Regions from separate parts of the Siphonobacter sp. genome, predicted to be linked through region 3. Evidence: riboswitches for the same ligand, from Rfam matches in the RefSeq annotation. Region 3 holds a riboswitch; each other region holds the start of a gene.

Region 1 (8,977 bases), on a different contig from region 3:
GTACGGAGATCGGACGCGGGGGTACGGCAACGGGAGGTACGGGGGGCGTTGAGGGTACAGAGGCGGTTTCTTCGCCGCGTCGAAGCAGGAGCAGTTCCCGCTCAATCTGACGGAGGTGTTGCTGATAGATCGCCAGCTGGCCGGAAAGTCGTTGTACTTCGGCTTCCAGAGCGTCGATTCTGGTTTTTTCATTCATGATTGAAGGGTACGTAAGGTGGGTTGGATATACGTACGGTAAGCGTCATCCATAGGTTTAAAAACTACGAACTTATTGAATGACAAAATTCATCCGATCCAGACCCGTATTTTTAGTAATGCGATCATACGCATAAATCTGTACTTCATACATGCCCTTTTCCTTAATGGGCAGGCTGCCCTCAAAAATATTATCGATCCCGGCAAAATTCAAAGGCACTTCGCCCCGAGCTACACCATCTTTTTTCACAAAGGCTTTTACCTCAATCTGCTCGGAATTCCAGACCCCGCCTTTGGTAATGACGCAACCGCACATCATCACCAGATTGATTTTCAGTTTAACCTGATTATCTTTCAATGCATTGAGACTCAAAACCTGATGCGTTTGTGGTTCAAGAATATCGAGCATAAAACCGGGGATTTCCAGGATGATTCCTTCACCGTCAATGGCCTTCCCGGGAATGAGCCAGAGCTGCGTACTGGCCTTGACCGCAGCACTTTTCCGGTTGACGGGTGCCGTGGCTTCAATGGTTACAAACGTGGGGGCATCGAGTTTAAGATTTGCTTCAAAGCGGGCGGTCTGGTCATCCGTCAGGCGGTCGTACCGCTGATGGGGCGTTTTGAGCATTAGGTCAGTATTGCCGGAATTACCCGTCGTCAAGCCCTGGGCTAGAATTTCACCCGTCAGGTCATGGCGAATAACGACGTAAGCCCCGCCAATACCCGTACCAATAAATTTGGCGTCTTTAGCCCGGGCCCGAACGACTACTTTGGTCGATTGAGCAAATCCGTAACACGCCACTAGGCAGAGCAGAAAAGTAGTAATGAAGTGTTTCATACAGGTTTTAACTGAGGAAGAAAAATGTTTTGGAAAGGAAGAGTGACTGAAACAACAAGTATACTGTATTCCAGTAAGATTGTAGACTACTAGCTTTGATTTCTTCCCAACAAAAAAGACCTGAACCGTTTCCAGCTCAGGTCTTTTTCTGTCTTCAGTCTCAAATTACAGACCGAATTCAGCTTTTACTTTCTCTACGTAGTCGAGTTTTTCCCAGGTGAAGAGCTCAACTTCGAGTTCTTTCGTAGCTCCATCGGGTGATTTGAACGTCTTCGTCACTACTTTCGATTCCCGTCCCATGTGGCCGTAGGCCGCTGTTTCGGAATAGATCGGGTTACGTAGTTTCAGACGTTGCTCGATGAAGTACGGACGCATATCGAAAATCTTCTCTACTTTCAAAGCGATGTCACCGTCGGACAGTCCTACTTTCGAGGTTCCGTAGGTGTTTACGTAGATACCGCAGGGCTCGGCTACACCAATGGCATAGGATACCTGAACGAGTACTTCATCCGCTACACCCGCTGCGACCAGGTTTTTGGCAATGTGACGCGTCGCGTAAGCTGCTGAACGGTCTACTTTCGAGGGATCTTTACCCGAGAAAGCTCCACCGCCGTGTGCACCTTTACCACCGTAGGTATCAACGATGATTTTACGGCCCGTCAGACCCGTATCCCCGTGGGGACCACCGATCACGAATTTACCCGTTGGGTTGATGTGGTACGTAATTTCGCCCTCGAATAGGCCACGTAATTCGGGCTTCAGACTGGCCTTTACGCGGGGAATGACAATGGCTACCACATCCTCGCGAATTTTGGCGAGCATGGTTTCATCGTCCGCGAAATCGTCGTGCTGGGTAGAAACGACAATCGTATCGATCCGCTGGGGAACGTTATCATCGTTGTACTCAATCGTCACCTGCGATTTGGCATCGGGACGAAGGTAGGGCATTAGCGAAAGTTCGTTGTTCCGGATGTCGCTCATCGTCTTTAGAATCTTGTGAGCTAAGTCCAGAGCTAAGGGCATGTAGTTGTCCGTTTCGCGGGTCGCGTAACCAAACATCATCCCCTGATCACCGGCACCCTGTTCTTCGGGGCTGGAACGATCCACACCCTGATTGATATCCGCAGACTGTTCGTGAATGGCCGAAAGAACACCGCAGGAATGAGCTTCGAACATGTATTCCGACTTCGTGTACCCAATCTTGCGAATCACGTCACGAGCAATGCTCTGTACGTCGAGGTACGTTGAAGACTTCACTTCACCCGCCAGAATAACCTGGCCCGTCGTTACCAGCGTTTCACAAGCTACTTTGGATTGGGGGTCGAAGGCTAAAAAATGATCAATGAGGGCATCTGAAATTTGGTCTGCCACTTTATCGGGGTGTCCTTCAGATACAGACTCAGAAGTGAACAAATAAGGCATGTTCTGTAAATTAGAATGATTTTGGGAGTTACGAATCCATGTAAACTTTTCGTAGTCCTCGGCCAAAGGAAGGAATTGAACGTTTTTGACTGTTGCTGAAATAGCTGATTACTAGCAACAAAGTCCGTATCGTCAAACCACCGTAGCGTTCTAGACTCGGTTGGTGCCCTAACTGGAGCCTCTGGATACTTTTGCAAAATTGTACATTCAGCGGAAATTCACCAAATATGTAGGCTTACCGTTTGAACATTTCCGAGATATTTCTCTTAAAAACGTCAAAAGCAGCCATCGTAAAGGGAATAACGGGTACTGAATACAGAACGCCCAGGTCTTCCCGAAGCGAAGTTTCCTCATCCAGAAAGCGAAAAATCAGGGGAGCGGGGTTCTTGCGGAACAAATCGGTAAAGACTGCTGCCGCTGAATACCGATTTTTCAGGAATACATTCAGGAGTACCTGATCATAAAAACGGTACTGAGCCGAGATGGGTCGGTTGGTTACCGGAGACTGCGAGAAGTTTTTTTCCAATTGACGCACCAACGCCTGCAGTCGCTTTTGCGTACGCGTAAACGTGTAACCCGTACTGGCCCGGGTGTATCCCCCGGCGGTTCCAATCCGGATGACGTGCGGCGAAGGTTGTTCGGGCATCGGCTCGTCACTCATGGGAATGATGCCCGTTTCTTCTTCCGTAATCTCGTAGGTTTCCAAACTGAAAAAATCCTTCAGATAAGCTCGCAACGCTTCGTCGTATTCGTTCGGTGTCAGTAGAGCAGGTGTGAAGAGCGTGAACTCAACGAGTGCTTCCGTCGCGGAAAAAGGCATGACGTATACAAACCGACATTCGTTCTTCTGTTCGATCCGGAAGTCCATCATGATCGGTGTTTCGGGATCGAATACCGGTTTTTCAGTACGAACTACCCAGCCCTTGAAATGCTGTAAGAGTTCCTGCCAGCGAGGGGCGGGTAGAGCAGCGGCTTCTTTGGTTAAGTTTCGAATGGCCTGCATGGGAGTCGTACTGTCGAAACACCACGCAGCCCGGTACTCACCCTTTGAAGTTTGCACCAGAGCCGAATCCTGCGAGGTTTCCACCGAATGCAGGTCCGCAAATAGATACTGAATGTTGGGATTACGGGAAAGATCAGCCCGTATCGAAGCGTAAAAATCCTTACCCCGAAGGAGCTTGTACTGGTGCTGGCCGAGGTCTAATTGTTGGGAAAAACCCTCAGTTCCGTGAAACCAGAGCTTATTCCAGTGCCGATACAGAATGGATTCAAACGCTCCTTCACCCGCCTGCCAGAAGGCCCAGGTACGGTCGTTACGGGTTTTGGGTTCCCGGTCAATAATCAGAATCTGCTTATGACGTAAGGTGCTGTGATTGAGGTAATAGGCCAGACTCAGCCCGGCCATCCCTCCGCCCGTAATGATGATGTCGTACTTCAAGGCAAATCAGGGGAAATTGTGAGGATACAACCCAAAATTAGGCGTACTTGTTTTACGAGCAGTATATACCTAAAACGCAAACAGCCTCGCTTATAACAAGCGAGGCTGTCTCATGTACTACATACGTAATGTTAATTCATCCGTTACACGTGCACGTGACGTTCGGCGTGGTAACTGGAACGAACCAGTGGTCCCGCTTCGACGTACTTGATGCCGCGTCGTTCGCCTTCCTCCTTGTACATCGCGAAGGTATCGGGGTGAATCCATTCGATCACTTCATGGTGCATTTTGGTCGGTTGCAGGTACTGGCCCAGCGTCAGAATATCCAGTCCGTTTTCGACCAGATCATCCATCGCTTTAAAGACTTCTTCCTGCGTCTCGCCCAGGCCCAGCATAATGCCGGTCTTGGTACGCTTACCGAACGCTTTTGTACGCTGAATTTGCTCCAGACTGCGGCTGTATTTAGCCTGCGGACGGACGGGACGGTATAACCGCTCCACAGTTTCCATATTGTGTGAAACCACTTCCTGACCAGCCGAAATCATGCGTTCCAAAGCAGGCCAATTTCCTTTCGTATCCGGAATCAGGGTTTCAATCGTCGTACTCGGACTCAATTCTTTCGTCAGACGAACCGTATCATACCAGATTTCTGCTCCCCGGTCTTTCAATTCGTCACGGTTCACGGACGTAATCACGGCGTGTTTCACGCCCATGATTTTAATGGCCTCAGCCACGCGTCGGGGTTCGTCGGCGTCATATTCGTTCGGACGGCCTGTCGCTACCGCACAGAACGTACAGGAACGCGTACAGACATTGCCTAAAATCATAAACGTGGCCGTACCCGCTCCCCAGCATTCGCCCATGTTGGGACAGTTGCCCGACTGACAAATGGTGTGAAGCTTGTATTCATCCACCACCTGCCGCACATTGCGGTATTCCGGACCCGTCGGGAGTTTTACTCGCAACCATTCGGGTTTACGGGTAGAAGAACCCGGTCTGTTTAAACCAGCCGGTTCAGTTTTCGTAATAACGGGTAGCTCGATCATCCCAATATCAATTGCTGATTTGACAAACAATGGGTTTATCAACGTAAATACAAAGGTAATGAGCTAACCGGGAATGCGTAGAAAAAGTTGCCTTGCGTAAGTATTTTAGAGGAAACCCAGCTGATCGTTGGGAGAGGGGCTTTCGGGAAGAAAAATAATTTTTACAGAGGTTTTGTCCGCAAATCTTTGAGTACCTGTAGCGGATTTAGTTCTTAGGTTTACTTTTGAAGTTTTAATTCAGTATCTATGGCAACTGCAAAAATTACGTACTTAGGACAGCTCCGCACGCAGGGTGTTCACCTCAAGTCAGGTTCAGAAATCTTAACGGACGCTCCCGTAGACAATCACGGCAAAGGAGAGGCGTTTTCACCGACGGATCTGGTGGCATCCGCTCTGGGATCGTGTATGCTTACCATTATGGGTATTGTGGCCCAACGCGATGGAATTGACATTACGGGCACTGAAGTAGAAGTAACGAAAAGTATGGCGGAGAGTCCCCGACGGATTGGCCAACTGGAAGTAAAACTGAAAATCAAAACCAATCAACCGCTCACGGAAACCCGCCGGAAGAAACTGGAAAACGCGGCCCTTACCTGCCCGGTGGCCGAAAGTCTGCATCCGGATTTGAAGCAGGTGGTAAGTTTTGAGTTTTTGGTTTAGTGTGGCGGGAGCCGCGGTTTTCCGTTTTCCGTTTGGTAGGATAAACCGGGTAAAGATAGCGGGACGGGTTATCCGTAGCATTTGCTACGGATTTTCTAGTTGGTAGGCTGTGCCTACCGGGCTGGACGATTCTCCGCATTGCATACGGGGCTAAGCATATTGAACCCCTCCGGGGTTGGCGGGTCTTTCGGATTTGTCATCTAAATACAGCCTGGAAGGCTGGTTGTTGTAGATGATCTGAGACCGTTCGATGTCAGAGGGAGAGGGGCTGTGAACGAAACTGAGTAACTTCTGAGTTGAATCAACAAAAGAGGCTGTCTGACGTAGACAGCCTCTCAACATTCCTGATTTACTTGAGCTAGCGACTTATTGAGTTGTCAGTTTCAAGTCTACAGTAAGCCGTGTTGGGTTAGAAGGTATTTTCTAAAACGATTCCACAAGGTCTGACCATGCGTAGAAAAAATTACGTTTCTATCTACTGAGAACGAACAACGTAACCTAAAACTATTTACGGCTCAGGATGGTTTCGCCCCACCAGGCCTGTTGTATTTTTTTGTTTACTTCCACGTTGGGAAAAATACCTCGAAATAACTCAGAACCAGGACCGTACGCAAATACGGGTACGGGGTTAGCGGAGTGATTCATCCAGATAAATTTTCCTTCGACAACGCCATTTCGCCAGTCACCACCCGTCAGACTCAAGCCCCCGGTTTCGTGATCGGCCGTTACGATGACGAGTGTCTCGCCATTCTTTTCCGCAAAGTCGAGAGCAGCTCCTACGGCTTTATCGAAATCCAGCGTTTCAGTCACCATATATTCCATGTCGTTGGCGTGACCGGCCCAGTCAATCTGCGAGCCCTCAGCCATGAGGAAAAAACCATTTGTGTTCTCGGAAAGAATACTCAAGGCTTTTTCTACTTCCTGGCGAAGAATAGGGCCGCGACCTTCTTTAACCTTGATTGGGTTCATACCGGCATTGAAAGCAACCAGCTTCTTACCGGTTGCTGCCGTAAAATCCTGGGAAGTATCAGCTACCGTATAGCCTTTCTTCTTAAAATCTTCGAGTAGGTTTTTGCCGTCTTTCCGTTGAAAGAAATACCGCATACCGCCACCAATCACTACATCCAGATCCGCATTGACCATTTGTTCGGCAATGGCTTCGTGTTGCGAGCGGGAGGCCTGGTGAGCATAGAAGTCCGCTGGGGTAGCGTCCGTAATGTCGCAGGTAGTAACGATACCGGTAGAAAGTTTCCGCTTTTTAGCCAATTCGGCCAAAGTCACTTGGGGACGATTGGCAGAGTCTACCGCAATAGCTCCGTTTTTCGTTTTTACACCCGTGGACAGAGCCGTACCACCCGCTCCTGAATCGGTAATAAAATCTTTGACGGGGTGCGTGGTAGAAAGACCGAGGTATGGAAAACGATTCAGATGAAGCGGACCTTTGTTGGCAATCTGAGCGGCGTATACCTGATTGACGCCCATCCCGTCACCAATCAATAGGATTACGTTTTTGGGACGCTTAGGCGTTTGCTGAGCCTGCACCGACAGGCAGCCCGCCAAGAAACCGGCACACAAAAGAAGGTAACGATGCATAGTACTTAAGGGAAAAAAGGAAGTGAATATGCTGCAAAATTCGAGCTAATTGCGAGTCAAAAGGCCGTTAAACGGATGAATAAATTGTTAAGTCTTCCTTGATAAAAATGATCTTTCAATAAAATACCTGCCAGTACCGGGCAAGAGCACGCATAACCTAATCAAGGAAGTAAGCGTTAATAGATAGACCGATGCAGACGGTTACAAGCGTTGAAGAGGTTTCACGAAAGGCTCACTGCTGGATTTTTACAATCTTCAGTACTAAAGTAGGAAATAAGCAGCTGATTGATAGTAAATTATATTCGACTCCGCTGGTTTCGACTTTAGCCTAAACTCGACAGTGCAGGAGTAGGGAATATAAAAATCTGATGTTTGCACTTACTGCTTTACAGGTTTTTGTCATTAGTAGACCGTATCGAATAGGCCTTCGGATCTAGAATTTAGTATGCTACCATACCATATTATTTTTTGGAATCGGTATGAACTTTTTGCGACTTAAAAGTACTTGTCTAACGCCGCATTTTAAGCGTCCGAAACAAAGGATATTAAGGATTTGCAAATTTATCTGGTACTTATCCAATGTCTTATTGAATTATTCTCTTAGAAATTTGGTAAGTTCGAGAAGATAACTATTCTTTGCATAGTGCAAAAAAGCACGGCAAAGTACAAAATACGAGCTGTACCGCTTGACCCTTATGTATATCAACGCGATAAGTAGCTATTTGCCGGAGCAAGTTGTTACAAATGAACACTTCGCCCGACTGAATGGATTGTCTGACCAGTGGATTGTGGAGAGGACGGGCATCCGAGAACGTCGGAAAGCTGCCCCCCATGAAAACACGAACACAATGGCTGTGGAAGCCGTTCGTCAGGGGTTAGCCCTGTTACCATACCCTGTTCAGGAAATTGACCTCATTGTAGGAGCTACCTACACCCCTTACGATACGATTGTATCGTTAGCTCATGCGGTTCAGCATGATCTTCAAATTCCGGATATTCCGGTACTGTCCGTATCAACGGCCTGCTCTTCGTTATTGAATGCCCTGGAAGTAGTTCAGGGGTATTTCTGCATGAAGAAAGCGACGAAAGCTCTGGTTGTCGTGTCGGATAACAACACTGCGTACAGCAACGAATCGGATAAAGTAGCCGGGCACTTGTGGGGCGACGGGGCTGCGGCTCTGTTTCTCTCGAATGAACGCGTATCGGATTCGGATCTGAAAATTGTTGATATTCTAACCGGCGGGGCAGCCACGGTAGGGAAGGCCCTGGAAGGGGTTGTTCTGAAACCCAACGACGAAGGGTTTGTGATGCCCAATGGCCGCGATGTGTTTATTCACGCGGTGCAGTACATGCCCCGAGCTAGCCGTCAGATTCTGGGTCGTAATGGTCTTACGCTGGAGGAAGTAGACTGGGTGTTGCCGCACCAGGCCAATTTCCGGATCAGCAAAAAAGTAATGGAAGAACTGGGCTTACCGATGGAAAAACTTTTATCTAACATTCAGTACTTAGGGAATACCGGCTGTGCCGGTTGTGCCATCGGCCTGGATGAGAACAAGTACCGCTTCCAGAAAGGCGATCACATCGTCGTCACTACGTTCGGTGGTGGATACTCGTATGGTGCGATGCTGGTAGAAGCGTAAGCTGATTCCTTTTAGTGACCAGTCTTTACGAAAAAGGCCGATGAATACATTCATCGGCCTTTTAAGGTTTAATCAGGACTCTGACTAGGTTACTCAAACTTCATCGTCACTACCTGATCGCGACTATTATCGTAGGCATCAATAG
Region 2 (11,471 bases), on a different contig from region 3:
CTGAAGGTAGTTAACCAGTGAGTAATAATCTGGCGTGCGGGCGAGCACAAAAGATATAGTTTGGCAAGTGTTCCTGTGTTTTTTAAATACAGGAACCTTTTTAAAAGCTACACCGCCAAGTAGGCCAACGATAGTCGAAAGATTTGTATGCAAGTGCCCGTATGAGAAAGTGTTTACTGAATTAACCTGCCTCGAAGGGAAGTCCGCCAACTTACCTACTCCTCGTTCCGCCGGGTGCGAGGAGTTTTTTATGGCTTAACGTGGCGTCCCGGTAGCGAATTTATCGTAAATGCATATTGGCGTATCAGGGTCCTATCTCCGCTAATGAATCGTTTTAGCACACCGGGTATAAGCCGTACTTTCTGCGTCCCCGTCTTTGGGTGACAAGCCCGTACGATTACGTATACGATTCAAGGGCTAGTTGTTCACACCAGAGGGTTCTGCCCGCTCCTCAAGTAATCTTTGGTCTGTCTTAGGGAAATGGACACTGTCATAGTAGGTCAGGTAATATCTACTGTGTAATGATTTGGGGGCGTAACGGGTGGCGGTACTAAACTAGATACATACCCTTACCCGGAACGAACCGTTTAGCAGGTAAGTCCTGATGACGCTATACAGTTAACTAGTTGTCGCTGGATGATTCTTGGATTCGTGAGTGATAGCAAACAATCCCGCAACCTATTTGCGATAGAAGCTAAACTCCTCACCTTTCGAGGCAATACCTACGTTAAATGAAGCTAAAATAGAGTATTTGAGCCCATATTAGTGAATATTCTTATTTAAGTAATAAACCTAAGGACTCTATCCATTAAGGGTGAGTATTCGGAAGAAATATTATTTATTTACCTAACGTATAAGGGTCTTACAGCGAAATGCATATTTTTGTTATAGGCAAATGTCATTAGGATACGTTGCTGTTCCTGTAGAGGTCCTACTTAGCTAGGAACTGGAATTACGCTTTCCTGGATGGGCAGCAGTGCTGCACCAGACGCTATAGTATGTGCGAGGGTACCGCCGGTTTATCTCTTATTAAAACTCACGCATCGTTAAATTTATGACCGCCGTATGCATTCTACTTTTACGATTACCATGCTGGCCCCTTCCGGGGAGGGAAAGACCACCTATCTATCCTCGTTAGTAGACGCCGTTCAAAAAGATTTCCTGACCAATATCCCTCTGGAATTTAATTTAGATGCTGAGGCTGAACAGGCCTTAAACCAGGAAAAACAAAAATTAGTCACTACGCTTAGTAAAGGTACCATTGGCTATCGGGATGGTATTCAGTCAACGGCTGAGGTCGGTGAGTATACCCTAGACATTGCTCACCCTTCGGATGATCCCTTCTTGACCCTTCGTTTTGTTGATCTACCCGGCGAATGGTTGCAGGAAAATCCGGACCGCGTATCCGCCTATGTGGATCTATCCACGGCTATATTCATTCCTGTAGATGCGGCGAGTTTGATGAATGACATCCGCGGTAACCACGATCAGCAAGCTATACTGAGCATTCTCTCCCAGGCGTTTGCTGACCTTACAGAACCACGCTTAGTAGTTTTCATTCCTACCAAAGCGGAAACGTACGTAGGTACTCGGGAAGGGGCTCAGCAAGTGATGGAAAAAATAAGTGAGGTATACGCGGCCATCATTGATTTTCTAACGCAGCAAAGCCTCGTACGCGTAGCCATTATTCCGATTGAGACGTTAGGAAGCAGCCAACTGATGTATTTCACCCGGGGCGGAAGCAATCAACTCCTACAACCCGTCTTCAGCGTTACGGAGCGTCATCGGTTCAATCCCCGCAACACCGAATATCCCTTGGTTTATTTACTAAGCTTTATCTTCGAACTCTACTATCTCCGGCGAAGCTATGGTGTGATGGGGTTTTTTAGAAACTTGTTTCGAGGCGTACATTATCTGAAAACCTACTCCCGGCAGTTAGGGCAGCCGTTTGCAACCCTGCCCGAGTTTAAAGTAATTAACGAAGGCTTTATGCAGATTCAAAAGCATTGAGAAAAGAACTTATCACCAGCGATCATCCTTTTCAGGACTAGTTGGCAAGAACCTGCTTAAAAGCCGAGTAGACACGGTAGAGAAATGACTTCCTGGGCCAGGCCTAGCAGAGGCTTGCTCAGTTAACGAATTACATAGTTAGAACGAATGTTATGACGGATTTCCCTCTTTTTAAAAACCTGTTTAACGAGGTGTGGCAGGAGCTAACCAATGCTTGCCAGGAGCATTTAAAGGGGCTCGATCAGGCTCGTCATGTGCCTAATTTGCCCATGCAGGAAAAGTTTGATTCTATTCAGGAAGCGTGTCGGCGTCATTTAGCCGCTCTGTCGACGCAGACCATTGAACTTACCCACCATTCGTTGGGCTCCTACAACAAAACGTATGAGATCTACCTCAACGAGTATCGGACGTTCATTACGCGAGAATTCTTAACCTTGGGCGACACCCTGAATCAGGGACTTCATCAGGTCAAGCAGGGGATCTTTGATCGGATGCAGCAGGAAGGCCGCCTGCGGGGTTTGTCCGCAAAGGGTTTGTCCTTTGAAGAAGTGTTACTGCAGGAAGTAGCGATGCTACCCACTTTGGAAATACCTCTACGCTGGTTTAAAGAGTTTCATGTTTCGTATCTGGGGGCCTTGCATTTTAAAATTCGGGAACACTTGGATATACTCAAGCCGGATTTCATTTTCATTCACCTTTCCCGCGATGCTTCCGCTCAGGACATACTGCTTTATATTACCAATTCGGTAGAAGATTGTCTGGACCGCATTCAAAGTGAATATGAAGAGTGGGCTAAAGATTTGAATAAAATGTCCTTTGCTTTGGTCGAAGAAGTACTGGATCAAATCTTTCGGGCTAAAAACGTTCGGGATAACTGGGAAATCTTTTACTACCGCCACCGTACGGCGATTTGGCCCGAAACATATCAAGGATGGTCTTCCAATCAGGAGGCTTTAAAGCAAGGACAGGCTCAACTGGATCAATTAAAAAACTTTTTATTGTAGTCGTTAGTCCTTTTGTTAATCAAGTAGGGGAAATTACTTAAGTAAAGAGATCTAAAAAGCCGCAAAAAGAATTGATAGTAAAGTAGTAGCGAACAAATCCATGTCATTACTTGTATTTTTTATGTATATAATAAAACAAATTTTATTGCATATTGATATACGTTTTATGGATACTCGTCGACACAATTTGACGTTTGTTAACTTAAGATTTGCCAATAAGTAGCCACGTATATAATTTAGGGTGATTAAAATTCTTCGCTCATTTTTTAATCTTGGCGGGTTAAAAAATCTCTAGAGTAAAAGCCTATCCATGTTATGGATAGGCTTTTTCGTTGGTCAATCCTCATCGTTAAGTTTTCCCAATGCAACCGTGAGCTTAAGCCCCGCGAATACGTTATCAAGTCCGTGGTTAGGTCTAATTAAACCTGCATTGGAAGCATGCCGAACCCCTATTTTAACTTCAGCATTGATGCGTTGGTAGACGGGATAATGAAAACCAATTCGGATATTATTAGAGAAAATAAACCCTGGTGCTTGGCGTACGGGCGTCGCGTGAATGTAATGGGGGCCCGTACTACTTGAGATCGTAAAGTACCGGCGGGATGACCGATCATTTAAGTAAGCGTGGAAAATAACGCCCACGTTAAAACCCGCCTCCCAGGAATCCTGCAACGTTTCAACCTTCCAGTCACGGTAAGTAGCTAGGTTCACTTGTGGTTGAAATAGAAGGTTCAATGCAATGTTATTTTTGATCGTTTTGATCAAGGGCTTTTGATATTCCAATTCAATAAGTGTAGCGTAGTAATCGTAATCCTGATCCATCTTATACCCACTTTTGAGACTATGTTCGACGGTAATGCCGATGTACTCATGTGTATTCTGGCGGTGGTAAGTGGAATCCTGAGCCCATAGGGCGTCTGAGCCTAGCAGAGCTAGGCTGGTAAATAGAATAGCTTTCATGGCGGTTACTTGCTAGTAGTGTTGTGTTGGCGGACATAGAGCTACTAGGTCAGGCAGTAAACCTGATTACCAATGGGAATTAAAAACATGATCAGACTTGTGAAAGCATAGGGCGATAGGCTTCCTGCGACCCAAGTCTAATGATGTGAAGGACTAATGGTACGTGTTGAATACGTGTAAAAGGACGTGAATAATTCGGTTTCGAATTAAAGGTTCGTGGGTAAGTTAATATACCGATAAGTCATATACGAGGCATAAAAGGCATAGATTCACTAGCAAAAGACATTTACAAGAATCCATTTATTTTATAACGTATAGCCTTAAAATGTATTAACAAAAGTCCATGCCAGATTTCGTAGTGATCTACTTTGGAAAATTTTTACTATAAAAGACTGCTTTTGTAGTGATACTCTATTTATAAAAGCATGTTTTGTAGAAATCGTTTGGCTTGGATAGTTTTGGAATTGGATATAAATGCTTAGTATTACTCAATGTCTTTAAAATGCTCTCTTTATCAATGAATTACATCCGGTCCTAACTCCTAAAAAGCAGAGGCTAAAAGTATGCATAGTAGTACAAACACCTAGTTCGATTGTTACGTGATAGTTGTGAACAGCAAAGTCGCTGTAATGAGATTAGCTAGGCAGCTATGGATTCAGTTCGTAACTTGGGTTGGGCAAAATTATGCTCGGAACGACGAAGAAGATCTCAAAAAAGCCCCCTACCTATTATTTATACCAAATAATAGAATCGTTTTAGTGTGAACTGTGTAATTAGCAGACTGCCAAAGGCATAGCTCTAAGAAGGCAGGTACTGGCTCGCTTAAGCACGATTTTTTAATAGATTTTACGCAAGCAAAGGTCGACGAACGAGGTGAAAATTATTTGGTTTTCCTTCCTTGATGTGTTTACTTTAGGGCGTTGTCCAAGGAAAATGTTCTCGTTTACCCTATAACTCATACCGCCATATGTGTTTTATGTTTCCATTAGGAAATGCTTGACGCGGTCCATGAGTGTTTGATAAGCCTCTCCTGCCGCCATTGGATTGGTTTGCGCGCTCCCGGCTATCCTTAAAAAGGGTACCCGGGATTTGTGTTTTTAGGGGATTGACTTTACCCAATAAGCTTGCCTATAACTCTCTACAGAACATACTGGTGTATGCCCGATGATCTACTAGTACAGAGTCGGTAGGTTGAGCTATTTCGTCTTAGTTATTGAAAAAGGAAGGTTGTATTACACTAAGACTGTTGAAAATAGATAGCCACAGTGAAAGGTCTTTGGCGGGCATTCCGAATCAAAAAATTACGTTGAAATTCAGTAGTGTAATTACTGATACAGGCTTCATTATTAGTCAATTAACCCTTATTTTAATTCCTTTAATATCAGCAAAAGACAACTTCCGATCGAGAAATTTTTACTACAATGATTTCAACGGAAACTTTGGAGGCAGCGTTTGGCTGCGTCCATCGCTTAGGTAAATCCGCTGCGTTGACGCATCAAAATTGCGGATGTGGCGAAGGTTGGCTAAAATATGGGGCAGGTCTGTGGTAAGCTGACCAAAATCATAATTTTCCTGCAGGGCCTGACTCACTTTTTCGAGTACGACATCTGATTCGATACGATGTCCATTGATTAAATGAATCGTATAGGGGAGGGCTATAAACGAAATATTGTCAACGGCAATGTATTCACGTACCCCTTTACGAACGTCGACTTGTACGCGATCGCGAATGATTAGTTCTTCCTCTTCTTCGAAAGCCCCCAGTTGATTGGACAACTCCCAGGTACGGATGGTTTTGGTCATCAATTCATTTTCCACCAAAAAGCCATCGTGACCATACAGCGAATCAATTTCCGTCAGCTCGGCATTGGGAATGTAGCGGGCCAAAAACCGCTGCTCTTCTACGGGAAATAAAACATCGGATTGAATGCCAATGATGAGCGTTTGGGCTTTGATTTGATTCAAGGCTGTCATGGCTCCCCCGCGGTTTCTACCCACATCATGGGAATCCATCATCTGAGAGAGTGTATAGTAGGAAAAAGCATTAAAGCGTTTCGCAATTTTTTCCCCTTGGTAACGCTGGTAAGAACTCGCCCGGTAGTACTCAAGGACTGACTCTTCGCGTGCCTGAGTAAATTCGTACATCACGGCACTCCGGTAACTGAGTAATGCCGTGGCCCGAGCTGCCTTCATGCCCTGTATACCCGCGTCGGGGCGTCGCTCCTGCCAAGTTTGATCGGCTTCAATGGCCATGCGTTGGGATTCATTGAAAGCAATTCCCCAGGGAGACATGCGAGCATTCGTAGCGATCAGAATGAGTTGTTTGAAAAGATCGGGTTGCTGAATAGCCCATTCCAGGGCTTGTTGCCCCCCGAGTGAACCACCTATCAGCATACGAATGCGGGTGAGTCCTAAATGCTGCCGTAGTAAATCCAGGCTGTGGACTACGTCCCGAATAGTAATCAACGGAAAATCCTGGTAATAGGGCTCTCCAGTTAAGGGATTGAGCGAAAGAGCCGAAGTAGAGCCGTACGCAGACCCTAGCACGTTGGCACACACAATAAAGTATTGACGCGTATCGAGAAGTTTGCCTTCACCTACTAGACCGTTCCACCACTCGGTTACGTCCGAATTACCCGTCAACGCATGGCAAATCCATACCACATTATCGGCAGCGGCGTTAAGGCTTCCGAAGGTGTGATAAGCCAGTTGAATTTCGGGCAGTACCTGACCACATTCCAGTGAAAACTCCTGCGGGTAATGATAAATTTGTAAAGCAGACAACTTTAAAAGCGTTAATAGTAAAACGTGTATGCCTAAGCAAGAACGGGTCTAATCCCGTTCTTGCATTAGATAGCTCTGGCTATTGAGCCAAAGCAGCGGCTAAGGCCTGTTCAATATCGGCTTTGATATCCTCAATATGCTCAAGTCCTAGGGATACCCGCAATAGCCCCGGTGCTACCCCAGCACTAGCCTGTTCGGATTCCGAGAGTTGAGAGTGTGTCGTACTGGCGGGGTGAATGATCAGCGTTTTGGCGTCGCCTACATTAGCCACGTGACTAATGAGTTGTAAGTGGTTGACCAGACGATCCGCGACATCTTTTCCCGCTCGTAACTTGAAGGTCAGAACGCCCCCAAAGCCCCGAGTCAGGTACTTCTGAGCTAGCTCATGATAAGGACTGCTGGGTAGGCCAGGATAATTGACGTATTCAACGGCGGAATGGTTTTGTAACCATTGGGCTAGGGCCAGTGCATTGTCGTTGGTACGCTCGACTCGTAAGGAAAGCGTTTCAAGTCCCTGTAGTAGTAAAAAGCTATTAAAAGGTGCCTGAGCGGGTCCCCAATCACGTAAGCCTTCCACCCGAGCCCGGATGATAAACTGAATATTACCAAAGGGTCCTCCCAAACCGAAGACCTCGTTTAACACTAAGCCATGATAGCTGGGAGAAGGCTGTGTAAACTGCGGATACTTACCATTGCCCCAGTTATACGTACCACCGTCGACAATGACGCCACCCATGGTCGTTCCGTGACCCCCAATCCATTTGGTGGCCGAGCTAACGACAATATGGGCTCCGTGTTTGAGCGGTTGGGCAATGGCACCGCCCGCACCAAAGGTATTATCCACGATCAGAGGCAAATCGTACTTTTGTGCCAGGGCTGCGAAAGCTTCGAAATCCGGAATGTTAAATCCGGGATTGCCAATGGTTTCCAGGTACAAGAATTTGGTCTTCTCGTCGATGAGGCGTTCGAAGGATTCCACTTTGTCACCATCGGCAAAGCGGGCTTCTACACCAATATTTTTAAAGGAGTTTTTAAACTGATTGTAACTGCCACCGTAGAGGTAAGAAGTAGTAACAAAGTTGTCACCTACGGTCGTAATATTATTGATGGCTATAAACTGAGCGGCGTGTCCTGAGGCTACAGAAAGGGCCGCAACGCCTCCTTCCAGAGCGGCGATGCGTTTTTCAAACACATCGTGCGTCGGATTCATAATTCTGGTGTAGATATTTCCGAACTCTTGCAGACCAAAGAGCCGAGCACCGTGTTCAGAATCATTGAATTGATAGGCAGTGGTTTGATAGATGGGAACGGCTCGAGCGTTCGTAGTCGGATCAATCTGTTGCCCCGCGTGCAGCTGGAGCGTTTCAAAACGTAATTCAGACATGTTGTTGCAGAATTAATGCGTGAAAAGTAAATAAATAGGATTTAGAGTAAGCGTTGAATCCCAGCGTGTGGGTATTCTGTATGCAACCAACAACAAGAGAAGTAAGCCCTAGTAGGCTGAGTAGATGCCAGAAAAGGAACTAAAAGGTGGGGCCAAGATGCCGCCCCAGGCGATGGGGTAGTCCGTTGCATAAAGAGTGCTTCACTTATCTCTCCCTGAAGACCTTCTTCAAGGCAGGAATTAGCACCTTGTTCCTTTGAAATGGAATAGGTTGCCAGCGGTTCACAGAGCCCGTCTCTCCCCGCTTCTCGATAAGTCAACGCGTGCAAACGGCTGACTTTTCATCGCAAACTTACGCAAGGAATAAGCAATGTTAAAAGGAAGGCAGGATTTTTTGTCGACATACGCTTTATGGAGTTTACCGGTAGGTGTGGGAATCCTTTAGGTATGAACTATTTTTGCCCGGTAAGGCATTACCCCTTATAGATGACTAATTGCTAGCGTATGGAAAATCCCGTTCTCATTTTTGGAGCTAAAACCCTGGGTAAAACCGCCCTGGATATTTTTAATCGTAATCAAGTGCTCGTGTATGGCTTTTTGGACGATGATGAAACCACACACGGCACCGAAATCGGGGATATCTCCGTATTCGGTGCTACGGATAATGAAGGCTTTACGAAGCTCATTGGACAGAAATGCGAAGCATTCGTAGCGGTAGAAGATCGTACGGAACGTAAGAGTCTGGTTGAGTTTCTTCACGAAACGCAGCAGGTACAACCCGTGAATGCCGTACATCCATCCGCGATTATTTCCGAAGATGCTCACGTAGGTCACGGAAATCTTGTAGCTGCCGGAGTTATTCTTCAACCCTTTTCCAAGGTGAATAACCATTGTTTGGTACACGCTGGAGCCATTGTAGATACGGAAGCTGAACTTGAGGATTTCGTGCAAGTTGGTGCGGGGAGTATTATTGGCACGGGGGCAAAAATTGGCGAAAACACCTTCATTGGTGCGGGGGTAACTATTGTAGCGGGCGTAGAGATTGGAAAAAATGCCCGTATTGGGGCTGGTTCAGTCGTTATTGAGAATATTGCAGCAGGAGCTACAGTCTTTGGGAACCCTGCTAAAAAGATGTAAAAATTGACTTGTTATGCATAAACAAAGCACTTCGTAAAATCCGAAGTGCTTTGTTTATAAGGTGAATGTTTCAAGAGTAAATGGGAAGTGTACGTTTACTCTTATCAAGAACCATGAATCTTTAAATCCCGTAAAGCCTCACTTAAAGCGATTGTCTTTACTAAATGTGATTTGTACTATTTCAATAAAATAAATAAAATATAAAATGATATGTGTAGGATGATCTACTAACGTACTGATTGAACGCATATTAAAAAAATAGGTATTGGGACATTAGCTTGCAGTAATTTCCAGTGGTATAATTTTTTCAATATCAACAGGTCGACCTAATAGCTATAGGAAGCGTGTAAAGCAGAATTAAAAAATGAAGCGATGACTTTTTTAAAAAAATTCTTCTTTATACATCCAAGTCTTCTAGATCTACGTAGTTTTATATGATAAGCCATTGCTTATTGTCGCCCAATTAAAACGGTTTAATCGTAGACGTTGAGACGTTTCTTTATTGATTCTACGAGTAATAAGTCTTACGTACGGGATTTCGCAAATTTTCGTACCGATTCGATTTTTTAAAATTTTTAAATGTACTAGTACAGATGTAGCAAAGGGCTAAAAATGCCTTTATGCGTATCTCATGGAGTATTTAACTCGTTTGTAAATGCTATTGAGCTTCGCTTCGAATGGAGTGGAGAGCCATCTAACCGCCCACTATATTATGATTACGGAAATTGATGAACTAGTTTCGCATTCTGAACAAGGAACAGTTCCCATTCCGACTGGTCATGAAATTTCGTCTCTACGGGAGAAGGAAGCATCCCGCCCATCGGATGTTCGTACTATAGTTAAATCCATGAGCTCTGATAGCATATGGCAGCGTTTGAAAAATCGATTTTTTCCCGCCAAACCAATCGAGGGAGAACCGGTCAAAGACTGCTTTTGGAAAGTTGATATTCACTCCCATTTAATCCCCGGGGTAGATGATGGCGTTTCTACTTGGGAAGATTCATTAGCTTGTTTGAAGCAATATGCCGAATGGGGCATCGAAAAAGTAGTAACAACGCCGCATATCAGTAGAGATTACTTTCCCAATAAGCCCGAGCAGCTGCTTCAGGGGCAAGAACAATTACAAGCCCTGGTGAAGGAACATGGTCTGCCTTTGACGGTAGAAGTTGCTGCCGAATACCTGCTTGATGACTTCTTCTTGGATCTTTTAAACAAAAGAGAGGTACTGAGTTTTGGTGCGGAAAAGTATTTACTCGTGGAGACGGCTTGGTCTTCCGCTCCTTTACACCTGACAGACCTAATCTTTCGTATTCAGGCCGCTGGATATACGCCCATACTAGCCCATCCGGAGCGTTATAAATACTACCATAACTTCGAAGCTGAACTCGAAAAACATCGACAAGCCGGTTGTCTTCTGCAAATCAATGCGATGTCACTGACGGGCAAATACGGTGATCAGGCTCGTAAACAGGGAAAAATCCTGTTACAAAACGAATGGGCAGATTTTATTGGAAGCGACATCCATCGTCCGGCTGACTTGCCCCGCTTTGAGCGTTTGTTCGATCTATCCGATTATAAACTTCTAAAAACGCAGCCTCTGCGTAATGCGACACTTTTGTAAAGGATGCAGGTTTTAGCATTTTTCTAATATTTTCATTAAATAACGAATGTTAGGAATTTGACTTCAAAGCATGAATATCTTTGGTGTCCATCAAGTCCGGATTATGAACCGTAACCATTTAAAGGTATTTTCTTGCTTTGTGCTGCTAAAGTTCCGTTTTTTCGAAACAATTATTCTCAATCTTAGTAGTTAACAAAAAATTGTACTTTCTTGAAACAGCAGTCTATGCAAACCAGCCTTTTTGTCTTTCTTAAAACATTTTATAGTAATAACTCCGTAAATACGAGTCGATTGTTTACTGTAGGAAAACTTGCAGTGGTTATACTAGTAGGTGGTCTACTTACGGGTTGTGTATCCTCGAAGAACCTAGCTCTTTTTCAGGAGGGCCCCAACACGACCGTTGATTCGTTGAACATTGCTCAACAGTACACGCCCCGCGTGCAGGTGGGAGATGTGCTCTCGATTACCGTCAGCAGTCTGAACCCCGAGGCCTCGGCCGTCTTTAATCTGCCCGAGTCCCAGGCCATCATCCAGGGTCAGGGGCTGAACTCCTCGGCCAACCCGCTGGCCT
Region 3 (11,471 bases):
TAAACCACCAATAAAATGACGTTTCAGCGAATCCAGGTTAGCGATGTTCTGCTGTTGCTGGGTGATGGCCAGCTCCAATGCTTTGGTCAGGCCCACAATGCCCGGCACGTTTTCAGTACCCCCGCGTTGGCCGCCTTCCTGTCCGCCGCCGCTGAGCAAGGCCGGTAGCCGATGCCCCCGACGGGCGATCAGAAATCCAACGCCTTTCGGACCGCGAAATTTGTGGGCCGAAGCCGTGGCGAAATCAACGGCGTCCAGGGCTACATGGACTTTGCCCAGGCTCTGAACGGTGTCGGTATGAAAGTAGGCACCGTAGTGCTGGGTTAAGGCACCCACTTCTTCCAGGTTCAGTAAGTTACCGAGTTCGTTATTGGCGTGCATGAGGCTGACGAGTCCTTTGGGGTGCTTTTCCAGCCAGCGGGTCAGGTCGGGAATTGAAACCCGTCCCTGCTCGTCGAGTGCAACGTAATCAAGCTGAATCTGACCCGCCTGCTCTAACTGCCGTAGCGGTAGCAAGACGGCTTTATGTTCAATTTTTGAGGTCAGGACGTGACGAATCCCATATTGCTGAATGCTGCTCTTGAGGGCAAAATTATCGGCTTCGGTACCCCCGGAAGTGAAGATGATTTCTTCGGGAGAAAGGGCTAGTAAATCAGCGATTTGACGACGACTGGACTGAATCACGCGTTTCGCTTCCCGCCCCGCCCGGTGATTGGAAGACGGATTTCCGAAATGTTGCGTGAAATAGGGTAAAATCGTTTCCAGAACGGCTGGAGATAGAGACGTAGTAGCGGAGTTATCGAAATAAATAGACATGCGATGCAAGAGCTGATGAAGGTGAATGATCAGATGAAATGGTCAAACCCGTGGTGAATCCAGGAGCGACCAGACGTGACGGAAATCTCACGTTCGTGCCAAACGAGAAACAATGCTTAGCTTCTAAGAATGAAGCAGGCCGGTCGATTTCGAGTCGGGGAGAGTGCCATGCGGTATTGGGTTTATAGTTCCTAATGTGTTAGGCAGGTTAGCACTGATTCCATGTCGGAAAGTTGCTAAGGATTCGCAGAGCCTGTCTCTCCTCCTTTCTGTATAAGCCCCAACTACCCGTAGTAATTGAAGACGTTGCAAAGATACGTGTAAGAAAAAATACGAAACAAATAAAATCTATAGAATTTATAGATTATTAAATAATTTTGAAGTAATCTATTGATTATGAATAGATTGTATTTCGATATTGGGGTTGGTAAGGTATTGGTGCATTACTAAGCAGAAAGCAACGGGCTTAGCTTAATAAAGACTTTTGTCGCAGGATAGAAAAATGGAGTTTACGAAGCCTACTGATACTGATTACTAGGTTTGTAGCGAATGTTATGAACAAGGGCATCGAAATTAATAAACGTATGTAATAACTAGTTACCAATAATGAAGCTGATCTAGCTTAGTTAGTAAGTACTAACTCATTGGCTCAAGGATTTGAAAAATACATATAATTTAATTACAAAATAATTATCATTGTAAAAGACGTCTAACATTACTTAATTTTATAACTGATTAAGCAAGTAAATGCTAGGTCTTGATTAAATAGGAATCGAATTTTAAAAATCATAATGCAAGCTACTTGCATGAAGTAGACCCCATACTATGAAAGGTTTTCTTTTCTATTTTTTGTTAGGTTTAATGTTATTTAGTAGTCTCATAGGCCCTAGCCAAGATAGAAGAGAACCTAAACAACTAAAAGCCAAAGGAGAGTATGTTCATCTAGCAACCCAATCCATATTTCCGGTCCAGTTCGATAATTTAACAAGAACGGAGGTTTATTCTTTTAATAAAGCAAATACAAATATTGGTGTTGTGTATGAACATCAAATGGCAGATAAATATACAGTGGCCTCTATTCATATATATCCCGCTGGAGATGAAGGTTCAGAGGGTAGATTAAGAAATGAATACATAAGCTCAAGAAATGAAATATTTAAACCCGGTTCAAAAGTATACCAATCGCCAGTAAAATACGTTGATAACTACATCTGCAGCGGAATCAAGGCTGTTTGCCTGGATGAGTCAAATAAACAGCATTTATTAACCGTATATGAATGTGGTACCTGGTTTTTGAAGATAAGGATTACCTCTGATGAGCTGGATGCAGATCAGGTTGCCAAACTCAGCGATCACCTAGTAAATACGTATAAACCCTCTAGACTAACCAGTTTAAAGCCCTTGCTGACAAAGCCTAATGTTTATGTTGCTGAGGCTTCGTTTGCGGACGAACTATTATTAGGGTCTATTACCGGAAGTGCTTTTAAAAAATTGCAATGGGCTAATGAAAACATAGCAGAACTGGAGAAATCTTCCGGTTTTCCGGATCAGTATTTGGAAATGCATATCCAAGCTATGAAAGAATTGCTGGAATTCAGGAAGAAACATCCAAATATGCACGTAGGCGAGGTTTCTAAAACATATTTGGAGCAGATAGAATTAATTGTGAATTCAGGATTTATGGCCGAGTTTATTATGAGTAAATACCATGAAGTTTTAATTGTTCCTAGTTATATAAAGCTAGACTATGACGGTTTCGATAAGTGGCAGCGTTCTAATCCAATAACTATTGATTTTAATCGTTTTCATTATGTAATTTCCTATGGAAAAAAATAGCATTTCTATGTTCTATTGGGTCCTATGAAGAATTCCTTCCGCCGTTCTTGGTGTTTAGTATAGCATCACCAAGAACGGCAGGGTATTACTGCCAAGAGCACAAACGAGTAGGAAGCAATTTGTTATTTTTAGACTATAGATTGTCCCTAATCGATCAGGCTGATCGTCATAGAGTAGAACAATAACTTTTCTCACCATGAAAGAATTTGCTTTAATCTTCAGACTCAAAGACATCGCTGACTTCAAACCGTCACCTGAACAAATGCAGGAGAGACTGAATTGGCTTGACAACATTGCGTCACAAAACAAGCTTGTAGATAAAGGAAATACGCTATTGCCACTACCAGGAAGTGCTAAAACAGTGCGACCAGACAATCTGGTAACCGATGGACCTTATACAGAAATTAAGGAATTTATTAGCGGTTATGTAGTCATTCGGGCCGAAGACATAAATGAAGCAGTAGAAATAGCAAAAAGGAACCCTATCTTTAGTATTGGGGGTAGTGTCGAAGTAAGAGAAGTTCTAAAACGTGACTAGTATTGAACGACTTAACCTTACAATCGGATCTTTTAACGCTTTTATTCCATCAGGAATATACTAAAATGACGGCAACTGTATGCCGTCATTTTAGTATCCGATCTGTTGAGATAGCGGAAGATATTGTTAGTGATACTTTTCTAAAAGCTTCTGAATACTGGGCAATTACTGGAGTGCCGGATAACCCTACTGCCTGGCTTTATACCGTAGCAATCAATAAATCAAAAGATTATGTAAAACGGCTTGTAATTTTTGAAAAATTAATACTAGATAAAAATCAGCAGGAAGAAATAATAATAGACCCAATTCTGGAAATCGATCCTCAACTACTAGAAGACAGCGAATTACAAATGATTTTTACCCTTTGTGATTCTGTAAACTCTCAAGAGAATCAAATAGCTTTAGCCCTTCAAATTATATGTGGTTTTAGCGTAGAAGAAATTGCAACTGCTTTTCTTAGTAAAACGGAAACAATAAAAAAGCGTTTATTTAGAGCAAAGAATAATTTAAGGAATAGTCAATTTAAAATTAAGCCACTAACTGAAGCAGAAATTAATTGTCGGATAGATTGCGTACTTAAGACATTATATATTTTATTTAACGAGGGTTACTATTCTAAAACTAGTGATCAGCTTATACGCAAGAAACTATGTGCTGAAGCGATCAGGCTAGTATTGACATTAGTTGATAACCCATCTACCAGTACGAAAAATGCTAGAGCGTTGCTTGCATTGATGTACTTTCAAAGCTCAAGGCTCGATGCAAGGACCGATAACTGCGGGGAAACTATTCTATTCGAAGAACAGGATAGAAACCTGTGGGATCTGTCATTAATTGAAAGAGGTCAATACTATTTGGCAAGTGCTTGTACAGGGGATGAAGTCTCAACATATCATCTAGAAGCTGCTATTTCTTATTGGCACAGTACCTCAATAGAAACTCCTAAATGGGAACCGATTCTGCAATTATATAATCGACTTGTAGTATTAAAATACTCGCCGGTAATAGCTTTGAATAGAATATTTGCTTTGTCTAAAGTCTATGGAAATAAGAGAGCTATTCGTGAAGCTGAAAAATTAAATTTTTTAGAAAATAGTTATTACCATCTATTACTAGGATACCTGTATACGGAAAATTACGTTTCTCTAGCGGTCAAGCATTACAGGAAGGCTATTACCTTAACTAAATCAAAAAGGGAGCGAAGTACATTAAATAAACTAATTAACCGTATCGCATTAGATAGTTAGGATTTTATTGGTGTTAGATTACGTCGAAGCAGTTTACTTATTCTTTAAAATGTCAAAAAAACGGGCCCTAAGACCCGTTTTTTCAATTACATGATTACACCAATTCCAGCGGATACTTCCGTTGCCGTTTCCCCGTCAGATTAAACAGGGCGTTGGCCAGGGCTGGAGCGACGGGCGGTAAACCCGGTTCGCCCACGCCGCCGGGAGCTTCCTGATTGTCGATGATGTGGACTTCCATGATCGGCGTTTCGTTGATGCGTAGCACCGGATAATTATGGAAGTTCGTTTGTTCCACGGCTCCATTGGCAAACGTGATCGGGCTTTTGATCGCTGCCGTCAGACCGTAGATGATGTTACTTTCAGTCTGAGCTTTGATGTTATCGGGGTTTACCGTCATCCCGCAGTCAATCACCGATACTACTTTTTCGATCTTCACGCCATCCGCCGTTTTGGCTACCGTAAACACGTGAGCACAGATGGTACTGAACGAACGGGCGATGGCCAGTCCGCGAGCTTTCCCGGCGGGTAGCTTTTCGCGATAACCGGATTTTTCCGCCGCCGTTTCCAGTACTTTCACAAAACGGGGGGAATCTTTCAGTAACTCCAGTCGCAGATCCAGCGGATCTTTGCCCGCCGCGTGAGCCAGCTCGTCCACGAAGGATTCGTGCCCAAATACGTTCGTTGAGGCATACACCGAACGCCACCAGAGGATGGGCAGGTCGGTACTCGCATTGTGGTAGCTACGGCGAATGTTCGGAATTTGAAGCGGACTGTCCTTCGGGCCAATGCCTTCTTCGGCCCAGCCGTCGGCCTTGCCCTTCAGGTCGGCTTTGAACACCTGCTTCTGAATCGATTCCGCAATGATTTTATGGTGAAAAGCCGTCACGTTGCCTTTCTCGTCAATACCACCTTCGAGTACACTCAGCATGGCGGGACGGTACGGACCCTGACTCATATCATCTTCCCGCGTCCAGATGAGCTTTACGGGAGCGTTGACCTGTTTGGATAAAAATACGGCTTCTTTCACAAAGTCCAGGTACGCTTTCCGGCCAAAAGCTCCCCCTAGAAACGTCACGTTGACTTTCACCTGTTCGGGTTTAAGACCCAGGTACTGAGCCACCTCGCCAATGGTACCGTCGGGCCCCTGTACGGGAGCCCAGATTTCCACCGAATCGCCCTTAAACCAAGCCGTTGCGTTGACGGGTTCCATCGCGGCGTGAGCGGCAAAGGGTGTCTCATACGTAGCCTGAACCTTTTTGGATGCTTCGCCGTAGGCTTTGGCAAAATCGCCCGTATTGCCTGCGAAATCGCTGCCGTCTTTCTTGGCCAGCTCGTGCATTTGAGCCGAGAACTTTTCCGTCGATAACGCCGCTTCGTTTACCGGAGCCCACTTTACTTTCAGTTTTTTTCGTCCCTGTACCGCCGCCCAGTAGTTCGTGGCCAGTACGGCTACGGTTTCGACGGTGGTATGGGGCATCGCTCGTTCGGCTTTCAGTACTTTCTTGACGCCCGGTACTTTCATCGTCGCCGTGGTATCAAATGAAGCCACTTTGCCATGAATGGCCGGACAGCGTTCGATGCTGGCGTACAACATACCGGGTACCTCTACGTCGATGCCAAACTGTGCCTGACCCGTTACCTTCAGCGGTACGTCAGGCTTGGGAATGTTCTTGCCGAGTAACTTGAAATCCTTGGGATCTTTGAGCTTGGGATCTTTCGGTACGGGCAGTTGAGAAGCGTCTCCCACGAGTTCAGCGTAGGTAAAAGACTTGCCCGAAGGCTTGTGGTAAACCTTTGCCTCCTGGGCGTAACACTCGCTGACGGGTACCTGCCATTTATTGGCTGCGGCCTGTACGAGCATTTCTTTCACCGCCGCACCGGCTTTCCGCAGGGGCATCCAGCGGGTACGAACGGAAGAACTACCGCCCGAAAGCTGGGAGCCGTATTTGCCCTGACCGTTGGTCTGACTAATGTGAATCTGATCAAGCGATACTTCCAGTTCTTCCGCAATCAAAGCGGGCAGCGACTGGTACGTACCCTGCCCCATGTCAGGACGGGGGTTGAGTAAGGTAATTTTCCCCGTATCATCAATGAGGATATAAGGACTGAATTCCAGACCGAGTGTAGTCTGGGGAATTTTATGAAGAACGACGTCTTCCGACTGAGCCGGAATCGAAAAACCCAGGGCGAGCAAAGCTCCGGCGGAGCCACTCGTTTTGAGGAAATTCCGGCGATTGATGTTGGATGTTTTCATTGCCTGAGGCGTAAAGAGTAAAACCAAACCGGGGAAAAAGGAACATTAACGATCCAGACTTGCCGTCTTTTTCGCAGCGGCGGGCTTGGCTTCCTGAATGGAATCCGCCGCCCGGTGAATCGCTTTCCGAACCCGCTGGTAGGTTCCGCAGCGGCAAATGTTTCCCTGCATGTACAGGTCAATGTCTTCGTCAGTCGGCTTGGATTTTTCTTTCAGCAGGGCTACTGCACTCATGATTTGCCCCGACTGGCAGTAGCCGCACTGCGTCACCTGCTCATCGATCCAGGCTTGTTGGACGGCGTGCAGATGGTCGGGTGTACCGATGCCTTCGATGGTCGTGATTTTCTGTCCTTTCACGACCGATACCGGTGTGGAGCAGGAACGGATGGGTGAGCCGTTGAGGTGAACCGTACAGGCTCCGCACTGAGCCATACCGCAACCAAATTTGGTGCCTTTCAGACCCACTACATCCCGGATGGCCCAGAGCAGGGGCATTTCAGGATCTACGTCAATCGTATAGGCTTTGCCGTTGACGGTCAGTTTCGTTTGTGCCATGATGAAATGGTAAATAGGGGTTTGCTCGCAGAAGTGTTTCAAAGATACGGATTAATTGCTCGCTACATCCATTGAAAATAAACCCGGACTGATGGAATTTTCACTGGTTCGTTGCTAGTAACAACAGAACGCATAATCCCCATAAAGCAGGAAACCGAAAGGAAAGTTCAGGTAGATAAAATTCTCCGAATAGTCGCAAAAGCCCTGTTAATCCCTGAAAATGTGCGAAATTTGAAAATTTGATTACCACATTTTATCAACACATATGAAAAGATACAACGCTCTGGTACTAGGGCTGGTGGCTTTAAGTACAGCCGCTTTCATAGGCAAACCCAGTGACGATCCCAAACGAAAAGGACTGGACTTGTCAGGCATGGACTTGTCAGTGAGTCCCCGCGAAGATTTCTTCCTGTACGCGAATGGTGCCTGGCTGAAGAATACGGAAATTCCAGCTTCGGAGACGGGTTGGGGTTCGTTCAATATCCTGCGGGATGAAAACAACCGTCACATTCACGATATTCTGGAAGCGGCGGCGAAAAGCAAGGCCAAGAAAGGCAGTATCGAGCAACGCGTCGGCGATTTTTACGCGTCCGGCATGGATACCGTAGCCATCGAAAAACGCGGTTACGAGCCTATCAAGCCCATTTTGACCGAGATTGACCGGATCAAGGATTACAAATCACTGCTGGCGTACTCGGCGGCTCACCCGCTGGAAGGGGGCGGAACGTTCCTGGGCATTGGCGTAGGAGCGGATGCGAAAAACCCCGATGCGTACATTGTCAGTATGCGGCAAACGGGTACCGGGCTTCCCGAAAAAGATTACTATACGAAGGACGACGCCGCGACTCAGAAAGTCCGCGAAGCTTACAAAAAATACATCAGCACGCTCTTCACGCTGACGGGTACGGAAGCTGCTAAGGCTCAGAAGCTGGCCGAAGATATACTGGCTCTGGAAACGAAAATCGCCGCTTCGCACCTGGGTCGGATCGAAATGCGGAATCCCATCGCTCAGTACAACAAATTTGCTACGAAGGATTTCGCCGCGAAAGTTCCGAACTTGGATCTGAACGCACTACTGACGACCCTGCGGATGAAAACCGACACGGTTATTGTCGGTCAACCCAAATACTACGAATATCTGAACACCATGCTTCCCAACGAAAACATCGAAACGCTGAAGGCGAAGATGAAGTTTTCGGTCATTAGCGGAGCCTCGGCGAACCTGAGCAGCCCCTTCGTAAACGCCAATTTCGAATACGTAGGTAAAACGCTGAATGGACAAAAAGTACAGCAGGACCGCTGGAAACGTCTGTCGAGCCAGACCGACGGGATGCTGGGTGACTTACTGGGACAACTATACGTCGCTAAATACTTCAAGCCCGAATCCAAAAAACGCATGGACGAGCTGGTAGCGAACTTGCAGAAGGTATTCGAAACCCGCATCAAAGGGCTAGAGTGGATGACGGAAGAAACCAAGCAGGAAGCCCTGAAGAAGTTACATTCCTTCACACCGAAAATCGGGTACCCGACGAAGTGGAAAAACTACGACGGTGTAGTGGTGAAACGCGATGATTACTTCGGCAACCTGAAAGCTTTGAGCAAGTGGCGGTACGAAGAGATGATTAATCGGCTGGGTAAACCCGTTGATAAAACGGAATGGGGTATGACGCCTCCGACGGTAAATGCTTACTACAGCCCTGTACGCAACGAAATCGCCTTCCCGGCGGGTATTCTGCAATGGCCCTTCTTCGACCCCAATGCGGATGATGCCTTTAACTACGGAGCCATCGGAGCCGTCATCGGTCACGAAATGACGCACGGTTTCGACGATCAGGGTCGTCAGTACAACTACATGGGTATGCTGAAAAACTGGTGGAAGAAAGAAGATGCCGACCAGTTCAAGCAACGAGCACAACTGGTAATCGATCAGTTTGATGGCTATACCGTACTCGACAACCTGCACGTAAAAGGTCAGTTGACGCTGGGTGAAAACCTGGCTGATTTGGGTGGGTTGTCGGTATCGTACGCGGCTTTCAAAACGTATACGAAACAAGGCAAGTCCAACGAGAAAATTGACGGTTTCACGCCCGATCAGCGTTTCTTCCTGGCTTTTGCCCAGATCTGGCGTACGAAAACCCGCGATGAAGCCCTGCGTCTTCGCGTAAATACGGATCCGCACTCACCTGGCGAATTCCGTACGAACGGTCCGCTGTCGAACTTCGAACCCTTCTACGAAGCCTTCGGTGTGAAACCCGGCGATAAAATGTACCGTCCGGATGACATTCGGGCAAAAATCTGGTAAAATTTATACAATTTACCTGAGCGAAACGGGGCTGACGTATGGTTAGCTCCGTTTTTGTTTGTAGGGGGTATAGAATGCGGCTGCGATTGTTGGTGATGACGGTGAACCAATGGGAAAGATACCTGCAAACAGGTTGTTGGTGACGCTACGCTAAACACCAACAACGGCGAGATACCAGCAAATGGATGATTGGTGACGCTATGCTAAACACCAACAACGCAGGAGTACCCTGAAGTAATTTACGACTTCGTACTATCCGGCGTAATGGGTAGTACCCGGTCGATCCCTTTCTTACGATTCCAGGGAGCGGTGGTCCGGAGGGCCATGTCGATGGTAAGCAGAATGACAATCAGGGTGAAAACCAGAAAGCCAAGGAAGAATATTTTTTTCTGACGACTCATAGCCCGGCAAAGGTACGACAAATGCCAGAACGCAGTTTGTGGAATTAAAAAATGTGCTTTTTCGGTAAGAAAAGTTAACAAATATTTTAAAGGCCTTGACGCTTTTTCGCAAAGAAACGTATAGATTTAGGCCAGACAAGAAATGAATAGTCCCTTAACCGAAACAACCGGGTCTGTCCAATCAGGTCAGACCCGGTGCTTTTATACCTTTACGGAATATCAAATCCCGCCAATTTCTCCGGCGAATCGTAAAACATCAAGCGACCCGTACGACTGGAAACTTCGGCCCAGCTAAGTTGCTCGAAAGCAATAGCAATAATGCCACAGGGGGGAACCGTACCCAGAATTTCATGACAGAGGTACTCCGACAAATACGTCACGCTGGGGTTATGTCCGACAATCATGGCCGAGTGAACCGTTTTCGGAATGGCATTGATGGCCGCCAAATAATAGCGTGGAGCTCCTTCGTATAAATCTTCGATGTACTGCGTTTTTTCAAAATCAAAGCCCAACTGTTCGGCCAGTACCTGAGCGGTCATTCGCGTACGCTCCGATGGACTACTCACGAGAACGTCGAGTTGAATAGGTTTTTCGTTCAGTAGGCGGCCCATACGAGCGGCATCAATCAGACCCTGGGGCGTCAACGAACGCTGATAATCGTAAGACGTACCTGCAGGCTGTTCGGCTTCGGCGTGGCGAACCAGATAAAGTAGTTTAGTCATTGAGGAAGTAGATAGCAATGTATTCAAACCTACGATATTTATAGAAAAAAGAGGGCAGCCGTTGGATAAAATCACGGGGAAAGCGGCAGAACCACGAATAAACGCGGGAAAATGGCTAATTTTGTAGAACGGCTCAGTAAGAGCCGTTTTCCGTTTCCAAAACCAGGGAAGCGTACCCCGCAGGAAAGAAAAGTCGTTCTGATTTCCTTTCCTGCGGAGTCGATATTTTGATTATGAGCACCATCGAACAAGAAATTGCCAAACGCCGTACGTTTGGTATCATCTCTCACCCCGATGCCGGGAAAACGACTCTGACCGAAAAGCTGTTGCTGTTCGGAGGAGCTATCCAGACGGCAGGGGCGGTGAAGTCCAATAAAATTAAGAAAACAGCCACCTCCGACTTCATGGAAATTGAAAAGCAGCGGGGAATTTCGGTGGCTACGTCGGTAATGACGTTTGAATATGATGATCTGAAAATTAATATTCTTGATACGCCGGGTCACAAAGACTTTGCTGAAGATACCTACCGTACCCTAACGGCAGTAGACTCGGTAATTCTGGTGATTGACTGCGTAAAGGGCGTTGAGGAGCAAACCGAACGGTTGATGGAAGTCTGCCGCATGCGGAACACACCCGTGATCATTTTCGTCAATAAAATGGACCGGGAAGGGCAGAACCCCTTCGACTTGCTCGACGAACTGGAACAGAAACTGTTGATTAAAGTACGCCCACTGACCTGGCCGATTAACATTGGTCAGAATTTTAAAGGGGTGTACAATTTGTACGATAAATCGCTGAAC

The links. Region 3 has a riboswitch for S-adenosylmethionine ahead of ACOJTG_RS08955 (cysteine desulfurase family protein). Riboswitches for the same ligand answer to the same signal wherever they lie in the genome.
Region 1: linked by a shared signal. The riboswitch ahead of metK (methionine adenosyltransferase) and the one ahead of ACOJTG_RS08955 (cysteine desulfurase family protein) in region 3 are both predicted to bind S-adenosylmethionine.
Region 2: linked by a shared signal. The riboswitch ahead of ACOJTG_RS01420 (O-acetylhomoserine aminocarboxypropyltransferase/cysteine synthase family protein) and the one ahead of ACOJTG_RS08955 (cysteine desulfurase family protein) in region 3 are both predicted to bind S-adenosylmethionine.

What each region holds. Positions count from the first base shown of each region.
Region 1 is NZ_JBMDWJ010000284.1:937-9,913, reverse strand. It holds partial or broken gene ACOJTG_RS17755 (DUF2339 domain-containing protein) at 1-196, opposite strand, end outside; gene ACOJTG_RS17750 (hypothetical protein) at 269-1,033, opposite strand; gene metK (methionine adenosyltransferase) at 1,199-2,455, opposite strand; SAM-I-IV-variant riboswitch at 2,530-2,649, opposite strand; gene ACOJTG_RS17740 (lycopene cyclase family protein) at 2,691-3,893, opposite strand; gene lipA (lipoyl synthase) at 4,037-4,939, opposite strand; gene ACOJTG_RS17730 (OsmC family protein) at 5,186-5,599, shown strand; gene ACOJTG_RS17725 (alkaline phosphatase) at 6,104-7,192, opposite strand; gene ACOJTG_RS17720 (3-oxoacyl-ACP synthase III family protein) at 7,888-8,832, shown strand; gene ACOJTG_RS17715 (hypothetical protein) at 8,922-8,977, opposite strand, start outside.
Region 2 is NZ_JBMDWJ010000025.1:10,696-22,166, forward strand. It holds gene ACOJTG_RS01400 (TRAFAC clade GTPase domain-containing protein) at 1,066-2,010, shown strand; gene ACOJTG_RS01405 (hypothetical protein) at 2,163-3,014, shown strand; gene ACOJTG_RS01410 (acyloxyacyl hydrolase) at 3,351-3,974, opposite strand; gene ACOJTG_RS01415 (homoserine O-acetyltransferase family protein) at 5,391-6,758, opposite strand; gene ACOJTG_RS01420 (O-acetylhomoserine aminocarboxypropyltransferase/cysteine synthase family protein) at 6,838-8,142, opposite strand; SAM riboswitch class I at 8,345-8,460, opposite strand; gene ACOJTG_RS01425 (acetyltransferase) at 8,647-9,279, shown strand; gene ACOJTG_RS01430 (tyrosine-protein phosphatase) at 9,992-10,900, shown strand; gene ACOJTG_RS01435 (polysaccharide biosynthesis/export family protein) at 11,216-11,471, shown strand, end outside.
Region 3 is NZ_JBMDWJ010000152.1:560-12,030, forward strand. It holds gene ACOJTG_RS08955 (cysteine desulfurase family protein) at 1-816, opposite strand, end outside; SAM riboswitch class I at 996-1,096, opposite strand; gene ACOJTG_RS08960 (hypothetical protein) at 1,642-2,652, shown strand; gene ACOJTG_RS08965 (YciI family protein) at 2,849-3,190, shown strand; gene ACOJTG_RS08970 (RNA polymerase sigma factor) at 3,193-4,437, shown strand; gene ACOJTG_RS08975 (molybdopterin cofactor-binding domain-containing protein) at 4,532-6,691, opposite strand; gene ACOJTG_RS08980 ((2Fe-2S)-binding protein) at 6,737-7,246, opposite strand; gene ACOJTG_RS08985 (M13 family metallopeptidase) at 7,512-9,548, shown strand; gene ACOJTG_RS08990 (hypothetical protein) at 9,788-9,949, opposite strand; gene ACOJTG_RS08995 (SixA phosphatase family protein) at 10,159-10,671, opposite strand; gene ACOJTG_RS09000 (peptide chain release factor 3) at 10,905-11,471, shown strand, end outside.